Regions from separate parts of the Streptomyces chartreusis genome, predicted to be linked through region 2. Evidence: riboswitches for the same ligand, from Rfam matches in the RefSeq annotation. Region 2 holds a riboswitch; each other region holds the start of a gene.
The links. Region 2 has a riboswitch for cobalamin ahead of CP983_RS14535 (ribonucleoside-diphosphate reductase subunit alpha). Riboswitches for the same ligand answer to the same signal wherever they lie in the genome.
Positions count from the first base shown of each region.

Region 1 (2,192 bases), 1.4 Mb from region 2:
CGGGCTCGACACGGTGGTGTGCGAGGTGGACGCGGTCGCGGCGCGGGCCGCCCGGGACCGGGTGACCGCGTCGCTGGACCGCGCGGTACGGCGGGGGAAACTGACGGAGCCGGCCGCGGCCGACGTGCTCGACCGTCTGGTGTTCACCGGCAGCCTGGAGGACCTGGCCGACCGGCAGCTCGTGGTCGAGGCCGTCGTGGAGAACCCGGACGCCAAGACCGAGGTGTTCGCCGCGCTAGACAAGATCATCGAGGACCCCGCGGCCGTCCTGGCCACCAACACCTCCTCACTGCCGGTCATGCGGCTCGGCATGGCGACCGGCCGCGCGGACCGGGTCGTGGGCCTGCACTTCTTCAACCCCGTTCCGGTGCTGCCGCTGGTGGAGGTCGTGACGTCGCTGCACACCTCGGCCGAGACGACCGCCGCCGTCGAGGAGTTCGCCGCCCGGACGCTCGGCAGGACCGTGATCCGCTCCCGGGACCGGGCCGGCTTCGTCGTCAACGCCCTGCTGATCCCGTACCTGTTGTCGGCGATCCGGATGGCGGAGTCCGGCTTCGCCACCGCCGCCGACATCGACACCGGCATGGAACTCGGCTGCGCCCACCCCATGGGCCCGCTCCGGCTCGCGGACCTGATCGGCCTCGACACCGTCGCCTCGATCGCCGAGTCCCTCTACGACGAGTTCAAGGAACCCCTGTACGCCCCTCCCCCGCTGCTCCAGCGGATGGTCGAGGCGGGGCTGCTGGGCCGCAAGAGCGGGCGGGGGTTCCACACGTACGGCCGGGTAGGCTGACCGGTGCAGCTGGTTCGCCCCGTCCGCCAGGCGGGATGCGTCGTAAGAGGGAACCCGGTGGGAATCCGGGACTGCCCCGCAGCGGTGAGCGGGAACGACCGCCGTCATCAGCACTGAGCCCGACGTACCGGGCCTGGGAAGCGACGGCCAGTAGGAGTCCTCACGAGATGAGGACGTGCCCGCGAGTCCGAAGACCTGCCAACTGCCCGCGCGCGAACCACTCGTGCGCGGACATCCCGGTGACCTCGAGGGCGGGTCGGCGAACATGACCGAGCGGTGGCCGTACGGCCGCTGCCGTCCGGTCCGTCACCCCTTCGCGCTCTCGTCCCGTCGCCGGGATCTCAGGGATTCATCTCGCGAAGGAGATCTCCGTGACCACCAAGCCCGCAGCCGCGGCAGCACGGGCCACCGTGTACGGCTACCCCCGTCAGGGCCCGGACCGGGAACTGAAGAAGGCGATCGAGGGCTACTGGAAGGGCCGCGTCACCGCCGACGCCCTCCGTGCCACCGCCGCCGAACTGCGCCGCGCCAACTGGCGCCGGCTCGCCGACGCCGGCATCCACGAGGTGCCGACCGGCGACTTCTCGTACTACGACCACGTCCTGGACACCACCGTCGCGCTCGGCGCGATCCCCGAGCGGCATCGTGTCGCCGTCGAGACCGACGCCCTGGACGGCTACTTCGCCATGGCCCGCGGCACGCAGGACGTCGCGCCGCTGGAGATGACGAAGTGGTTCGACACCAACTACCACTACCTCGTACCCGAGTTGGGCCCGGACACGGTCTTCGCGGCGGACTCGGCCAAGCAGGTCGCCGAACTGAAGGAGGCCCTGGCGCTGGGCCTGACCGCCCGGCCGGTCCTGGTCGGGCCGGTCACCTACCTGCTGCTCGCCAAGCCGGCACCCGGCGTCGCCGCGGACTTCGAGCCGCTCACCCTGCTGGACCGGCTGCTGCCGGTGTACGCGCGGATCCTGGCCGACCTGCGCGCGGCGGGCGCCGAGTGGGTCCAGCTGGACGAGCCCGCGCTGGTCCAGGACCGCACCCCGGCCGAGCTGAACGCCGCCGGGCGCGCCTACCGTGACCTCGGCGCGCTCACCGACCGGCCGAAGCTGCTGGTCGCCTCGTACTTCGACCGGCTCGGCGAGGCGCTGCCCGTGCTGGCGAAGGCGCCGGTCGAGGGGCTGGCGCTCGACTTCACCGAGGCCGCGGGCGGCAACCTCCAGGCGCTGGCCGCGGCAGGCGGGCTGCCCGGCAAGCGGCTGGTCGCCGGTGTCGTCAACGGCCGCAACGTCTGGGTCAACGACCTGTCGGCGTCGCTCGCCACGCTCGGCACCCTGCTGGGCCTCGCGGACCGGGTCGACGTCGCGGCCTCCTGCTCCCTGCTGCACGTGCCGCTGGA
Region 1 covers NZ_CP023689.1:2,040,764-2,042,955, forward strand. Annotated here, with positions in the region: gene CP983_RS08510 (3-hydroxybutyryl-CoA dehydrogenase) at 1-793, shown strand, start outside; cobalamin riboswitch at 787-1,010, shown strand; gene metE (5-methyltetrahydropteroyltriglutamate--homocysteine S-methyltransferase) at 1,165-2,192, shown strand, end outside.
Region 1: it holds a riboswitch for cobalamin, as region 2 does, so the genes downstream of both, metE (5-methyltetrahydropteroyltriglutamate--homocysteine S-methyltransferase) here and CP983_RS14535 (ribonucleoside-diphosphate reductase subunit alpha) in region 2, are expected to answer to the same signal.

Region 2 (2,192 bases):
GGGCGGGCGGTGCCTCCGCGGGACTCCAGGCGGATCGCCATCCTGTGCCGGTGGCCCACGAACCCCTGCCTGACCCGGTCGGCCGCCCGCCTCGGAGCCAGCGTCGCCATCGGCGCGTTGCGCGGCCGCTTCTTGCCGGGCGGACTGCCGACAACCCTCGTCATCGTTCGTCTCCTTCCGAGAACGACTCTCGAAACGGAGCGACCGCGGGGCGCCGACACCTATCTCCATGGAAGCACTCCCGGAACTCCCCGCAACCCGGCGGCCCTCGGCGGAAAACCCCGGGCCCGCCCGCCCGGCCGTCCGGCAGACTCGGGCCCATGGACATCGCGATCAGGCCGGCGGAACCCGACGAGTTCGACGCGCTCGGCGAGATCACCGCCCGGGCCTATCTCCACGACGGACTCCTCGACTTCGGCGAGAGCGACGAGTACCTGGGCGAGCTCAGGGACGTGGCCAAGCGCGCGGCCGCCGCCGAGGTGCTCGTGGCCGTCGCGGACGGCCGGCTGCTGGGCGGGGTGACCTTCGTGCCGAGCGGCGGCCCCATGGCCGACATAGCGCGCTCCGGCGAGGCCGAGATCCGGATGCTGGCCGTCGACCGGGCGGGCCGTGGACGCGGCGCCGGCGAGGCCCTCGTCCGCGCCTGCGTCGAACGCGCCCGGGGCACGGAGGGGTGCGTACGGATCGTCCTGTCGACCCAGCGCACCATGCACGGCGCCCACCGCATCTACGAACGGCTGGGTTTCGTTCGCACACCCGAGCGGGACTGGAATCCGATCCCGCAGCTCGTCGACATCACTCTTCTCACCTATGAGTTGACGCTCTGAAACCAGCGCGACACAACATCTGGGGGTGGCGTGGCGGGTGAGCACAAGATGTATGCTCATGCTCGCTGTCGCCGCAGGGGAATCCGGTGCGAATCCGGAACTGTCCCGCAACGGTGTACTTGTGCATGTCTGTTCCCGCAGTCGTGCCCAGGAGTCAGTCCGAGGACCTGCCGACAGCGCGCCCGGCCGACCGGCCGGTGCGCCCTGACGTCCGGGCCTCGTGGAATGGGCCGGTGGACGCGACGCCGTGTGCGCTCGTGTGCTGCCCCCTGCCCTCCGCAAGGCCCCCGTGCCGAGCGAGGGAGAGCCCCCACGTGACCATCGCGCCAGCAGACCCGGCCTCAGCCGTCTCACCGGTCCCCACCGACGAGGACGGCCCCGGAACCGCGTTGCTGCGGCTCCTGGCCGAGCTGACCGCCGACCTCCCCGACGCCGACCCCGGCCGGGTGGCCGCCGCCGCGTTGCGCGGCCGGTCCGCCCGGGCCGACGAGGCGGAGCTGCGCGAGCTGGCCACCGAGGCGGCGGCCGGTCTCATCTCCGAGGACCCCGCCTACAGCAGGCTCGCCGCCCGGCTGCTGACCATCTCCATCGCCGCCGAGGCCGCCTCGCAGGGTGTGACGTCCTTCACCGAGTCGGTCGCGGTCGGCCATCGCGAGGGCCTCATCGCCGACCGCACCGCCGAGTTCGCGCGTCTGCACGCGGCCCGCCTGGACGCCCTGGTGGACACGGCCGCCGACGACCGCTTCGGGTACTTCGGCCTGCGCACCCTGCACAGCCGGTACCTGCTGCGGCACCCCATCACCCGCAAGGTGATCGAGACGCCCCAGCACTTCATGCTGCGTGTCGCCGCCGGTCTCGCCGAGGACGACACCACCCGCTCCGTCGACGAAGTCGCCGCGCTCTACGGCCTGATGAGCCGCCTCGACTACCTGCCGTCCTCCCCCACGCTCTTCAACTCCGGCACCCGGCACCCCCAGATGTCGTCCTGCTACCTCCTGGACTCCCCCAAGGACGAGCTCGACTCCATCTACGACCGCTACCACCAGGTCGCCCGCCTCTCGAAGCACGCCGGCGGCATCGGACTGTCGTACTCCCGCATCCGCTCCCGGGGTTCGCTGATCCGCGGCACCAACGGGCACTCCAACGGCATCGTCCCGTTCCTGAAGACGCTGGACGCCTCGGTCGCCGCCGTGAACCAGGGCGGCCGGCGCAAGGGCGCGGCCGCGGTCTACCTGGAGACCTGGCACTCCGACATCGAGGAGTTCCTGGAGCTGCGGGACAACACCGGTGAGGACGCCCGCCGTACGCACAACCTGAACCTCGCGCACTGGATCCCGGACGAGTTCATGCGCCGGGTCAACGCCG
Region 2 covers NZ_CP023689.1:3,464,767-3,466,958, forward strand. Annotated here, with positions in the region: gene CP983_RS14525 (NACHT domain-containing protein) at 1-164, opposite strand, end outside; gene CP983_RS14530 (GNAT family N-acetyltransferase) at 321-827, shown strand; cobalamin riboswitch at 880-1,016, shown strand; gene CP983_RS14535 (ribonucleoside-diphosphate reductase subunit alpha) at 1,142-2,192, shown strand, end outside.

Region 3 (2,192 bases), 4.1 Mb from region 2:
ACGGCCCGCTCGACGTCGTGGACGCCCACGGCCCGTCCGTTCCCGTTCAGTACGGGACGGTGCTCGACCCGGCCGCCGTAGGAGAGGGTCCCGCCCAGCCGCACCCCGAGGGCGCCCGCGAACGAGGTCTCGACGGGCCCGGCGTTGGGGCTCGGATGCGCGGCGGCATCGGCACGCCAGGCCCGCACCGCACCCAGGGGATCGTCGCCGGCGAGGGTGGCGAGTACGGCCGTCAGCCGTGCCCCCGGCCAGCCGGCCACGTCGTCGAGGCGGGCCGAAGCCCAGCCGTAGCGCAGGTACTTGGGCGACCTGTGCCCGACCATCGCGTCGAGCGTGTTCACGGCCCGGAAGCCGAGCAGTCCGGGCACCCCGCCGACGGCCCCCCACACCAGGGCGCCCACGACCGCGTCGGAGGTGTTCTCGGCGACGGACTCCACGACCGCCCGCGCGATCCCGTCCGCGTCCAGCGCCTGCGGATCCCGTCCGCACAGATGCGGCAGCCGCGCCCGGGCCGCCTCGACGTCCCCCGCCTCCAGGGCCCGCCCGATGGCACGGGCCTCCCGGGCGAGCGAGGTGCCCCCGACGACCGCCCAAGTGGCGGCGCCGGTCAGCGCGAGGGAGGCGGCCGGAGAGGTACGGACGACACGGGCGGCGACGGCACCCAGGGCCACGGCGCCACCGGCGCACACGGCGGTGTGCAGGGCGCCGCGTGCGCGGTCGTCGCGCCACAACACCCGTTCCACGGCGGCCGCGGCCCGTCCGAACGCGGCGACCGGATGCCCCCGGCGGGGATCGCCGAGCAGCAGGTCACCGAGGAGCCCGGCGGCGGCGCCGTACGCGAAGACGCGATCGGCTCGCATCGGGGTCAGCCGACCGTAGGGCCGGACGAGGGTCTGCTACTGCATGTCGATCGGCAGGCGAGCATCGCGTTGTGTCCTCACTCAGGGTGTCCGCGCCCTGGTTCGACGAGACCGACGGCGAGAGTTCCTGGCTCCCGGGGATTGCTACCCCGGTCACAGTGGCGGGACCGCGCCGGATTCTCACCGGCTTCCTCTTCTGCCGTCGTACTTGGCCCCGGAAGTCCACCACGGGGTTCCGAGGGGCGTCAACTTGCCGTTGACCTGCGACGGGAGAGTGTGCGAAGGCCCACACAGCGGCGAGGTGCGGGACGGTCGTCCGTCCCGCACCTCGGGTGTTTCGCGTGTTGTGGGTCAGGCCACGGCGGGCCTGTGGGTCACGCCACGATCAGATAGATCCCGTAGCCCACGGCGGCCGCGCAGGCCGCGAAGCAGGCGTAGGCGCCGGTGACCGCGAGCGAGGCCGAGTCGCCCTGGGCCACGGCCCGTTCGCGGCGCGAGAGGCCCGCGACGCCGAGGGTGAACAGGCCCACCAGGGCCACCGTGACCACGAGGCTGACGCCGAAGACGGAGCCGAGAGCCGCCCAGTCGATCTTCATGCTTCTACTTTCTGGATAGCCGGATTACGCGGCGGTCAGACGGTGGCCTGCGAGGACGCGGGCTCGGAGGACGACGGGGCCGGGATGGTGGCCGAGAGGTCCTCGGCCGGCGTGCCCGCCGGGGGCGGGGTGACGGCGGCGATGGCGGTGGTGACCACGCCGGGCGCCTCGTCGGTCTCGTTGACGTTGGTGTGGTCGACGACCTCGCGGCGGGAGATCTTCCAGATCGCGGCGCTGGAGGCGACCAGGAAGACGGCGACGACGGCCGTGCCCCAGGTGCCGAAGCCCGTCACGTACTCCGCGAGCGCGCCGACCAGGGCGGCGGCCGGCAGGGTCAGGCCCCAGGCGACGAACATCCGGGTGGCCGTCGACCAGCGGACGACGCCGCCCTTGCGGCCGAGGCCGGCGCCCATCACCGAGCCGGAGACGGAGTGCGTGGTGGAGAGGGAGAAGCCGAGGTGGGAGGAGGCCAGGATGACGGTGGCCGCGCTGGTCTGGGCGGCGAAGCCCTGCTGCGGCTGAAGGTCGGTCAGGCCCTTGCCCATGGTGCGGATGATGCGCCAGCCGCCGAGGTACGTGCCGAGCGCGATGGCCAGGCCCGCGGAGAGGATGACCCACATGGGCGGGTCCGAGTCGGGGGCGACGACGCCGCCGGCGACCAGGGCGAGGGTGATGATGCCCATCGTCTTCTGCGCGTCGTTGGTGCCGTGCGCGAGCGAGACCAGGCCGGCGGAGG
Region 3 covers NZ_CP023689.1:7,610,512-7,612,703, forward strand. Annotated here, with positions in the region: gene CP983_RS33565 (cobalamin biosynthesis protein) at 1-860, opposite strand, end outside; cobalamin riboswitch at 960-1,079, opposite strand; gene CP983_RS33570 (hypothetical protein) at 1,235-1,456, opposite strand; gene CP983_RS33575 (inorganic phosphate transporter) at 1,492-2,192, opposite strand, start outside.
Region 3: it holds a riboswitch for cobalamin, as region 2 does, so the genes downstream of both, CP983_RS33565 (cobalamin biosynthesis protein) here and CP983_RS14535 (ribonucleoside-diphosphate reductase subunit alpha) in region 2, are expected to answer to the same signal.

Region 4 (2,192 bases), 3.5 Mb from region 2:
GGAGGGTGGAGGTGAGGTGGCCGTCCTTGGCGAGGGCTTCGGTGAGGTGGGCGGCGCCGTTGACGGCGGCCTGCTGCGAGGACGGGTAGCCGCCGTCGGTGCAGTTCGCGGCGGGCGTCTCCTTGCCGGGGCTCACGACGAGGCCCTTGCCGAGCGAGCCGAGGACGCCGGCCGCGGTGGCGTCGGCGTTGGCGAGCAGCTTGCCCTTCTTGTCGGGCTGGAAGGCGAACGCGCCGCCGTCGTCGGCCTTGCAGGGCAGGGCGAGCTGCTTGAGGGCGTCGTAGGCCGACTGCCCGTCCTTGCGGACATCCGCGGGCTTCTCACCGGCGGCGGCGAGCGCACCGATCACCACGGAGGTGGAGTTGGTGTCGCTGGCCCCGCCCGGCATGTACCCCCAGCCGCCGTCCTTGTTCTGGACGGACTTCAGCCAGGTCACGGCCTTGGAGGTGGCGGCGTCGTGCCCGCCGAGCGCGACGAGCGCCTGGACGGCGGCGGCCGTGTTGTTGGTGTCGACGAGGGTCTTGGCATCGCAGTCGGCGGCGGCGTCGGCACGGTAGGGCGCGAAGGCGCCGTCCGCGCACTGCTGCGTGAGCAGCCAGTCCACGGCCTTCGGGGCGGGCTTCACCCCGACGGTGTCCTGGGCGAGCATCGCGAGCGACTGCCGCCAGACACCGTCGTAGGTGGGGTCGGTGGTGCCGTACAGCTCGGCGGGGTACGTGGGCTTCGCGGGCGCGGAGGGAGAGGAGTCGGCGGGTGACGCGGACGGGGAGGAGTCGGCGGCTATGGCCGGCGCGGCCGCGCCGATCACGACGGCGGCGGCCAGAACCGCGGCGCTGTGACGGACGTACATGATCGGCGGGTGCCCTTCCCTAAGGGGAACCGGGCAGCACAGGGGAGACCCCGGCGGCTCGGCTCCGTATACCTCGACGGTGCCGCACTCCGGCGGACTGCCGGGGCACGTGAGCCGGTCACTTCCCGTACGCGGCGATCCGGCTCACCGGCCTTCGACGACGACCGGTTCACGGTTGCGGGTCAGCGCCGGATTTGCACCGGCTTTCCCACGTACGGGTGTGATGACGACGGCGACACTCTACCCGGGGGTAGGTGGGGGGTGAGAGGGGGCTGGGGGCGGCGGAGGTGGTCCGGTGCCGAGGGAGGTCGAGGGCGGCCGGTTCGGCTGGATTTCGCCCATGGGTGTTGCAGGGGGTTGCCGAGCTTCGTGGTGAGCGTGTGCATGATCCTGGCCGGGAGGTCGGCCCCTCCTTGCGGACGGATCGGTATCGGCCGACGTCAGGATGCGAGGGGTGTCGGGCGGCCCCATCATGTGGGTACTGCCCTTGGACAGCGTGATCGCCGCCCTGGGGCGTCGCGATCACAGAAGTGTCAAACCAAACATGCATTTTGCGCCGAATGGCTATCGGTGTGGCTGGAATGACCTGCCGGAGGGTGGGAATCCTCTACCGTTTGGTCGGTGCGAGCGGCCCTTCGGGACGCGCAACCGTCACCCCATGACATTGCGTCTTTCGGAAAACCCTTGGTCCGTCGCGAATGACGGCTGGTTTGTGTGTCGACTGGCGCTCTGACGGGCGGGATGCTGATTCTCTGGGTCCTGCTCCGGGCGGCCGCGGCGCTGGCGACGGGAGGCACACCTGGTGTTGGGAAGTGTCAAGAGCGGCGATGGCAGGCTGCTCTTCTTCGAGACGTCGGGGGACCCGAAGGGCCACCCGGTGTTCTTGCTGCATGGCACTCCGGGCAGCAGGGTCGGGCCGCGTCCACGGACCAGCGTTCTCTACAAGCTGGGCATCCGGCTCATCTCCTATGACCGGCCGGGGTACGGGGAGTCGCAGCGGTTAAAAGGCCGCGCTGTGCGTCACGCCGCTGCGGATGTGGCGGCCATCGCCGACCAGCTGAATCTTGGACCGTTCTCCGTGCTGGGCCGTTCCGGTGGCGGGCCTCATGCGTTGGCGTGTGCGGCGCTGCTTCCGGACAGGGTCGCCAGTGCTGCCGTGCTGGTCAGCATCGCTCCTCCCGATGCAGACGGGCTCGACTGGTTCGAGGGGATGGCTCCGTCCAACGTCATCGCCTACAAGGCCGCCAAGGCGGCTCTCCGTGATGGATCCGAGGAGTGCCTGGAAAGACTCAAGGCCAACCTGGCCAGCAACGCGGATGCCATTCGTGACAAGCCGGAGTCA
Region 4 covers NZ_CP023689.1:6,933,442-6,935,633, forward strand. Annotated here, with positions in the region: gene CP983_RS30500 (SCO2321 family membrane protein) at 1-850, opposite strand, end outside; adenosylcobalamin-variant (AdoCbl-variant) riboswitch at 975-1,069, opposite strand; gene CP983_RS30505 (alpha/beta fold hydrolase) at 1,653-2,192, shown strand, end outside.
Region 4: it holds a riboswitch for cobalamin, as region 2 does, so the genes downstream of both, CP983_RS30500 (SCO2321 family membrane protein) here and CP983_RS14535 (ribonucleoside-diphosphate reductase subunit alpha) in region 2, are expected to answer to the same signal.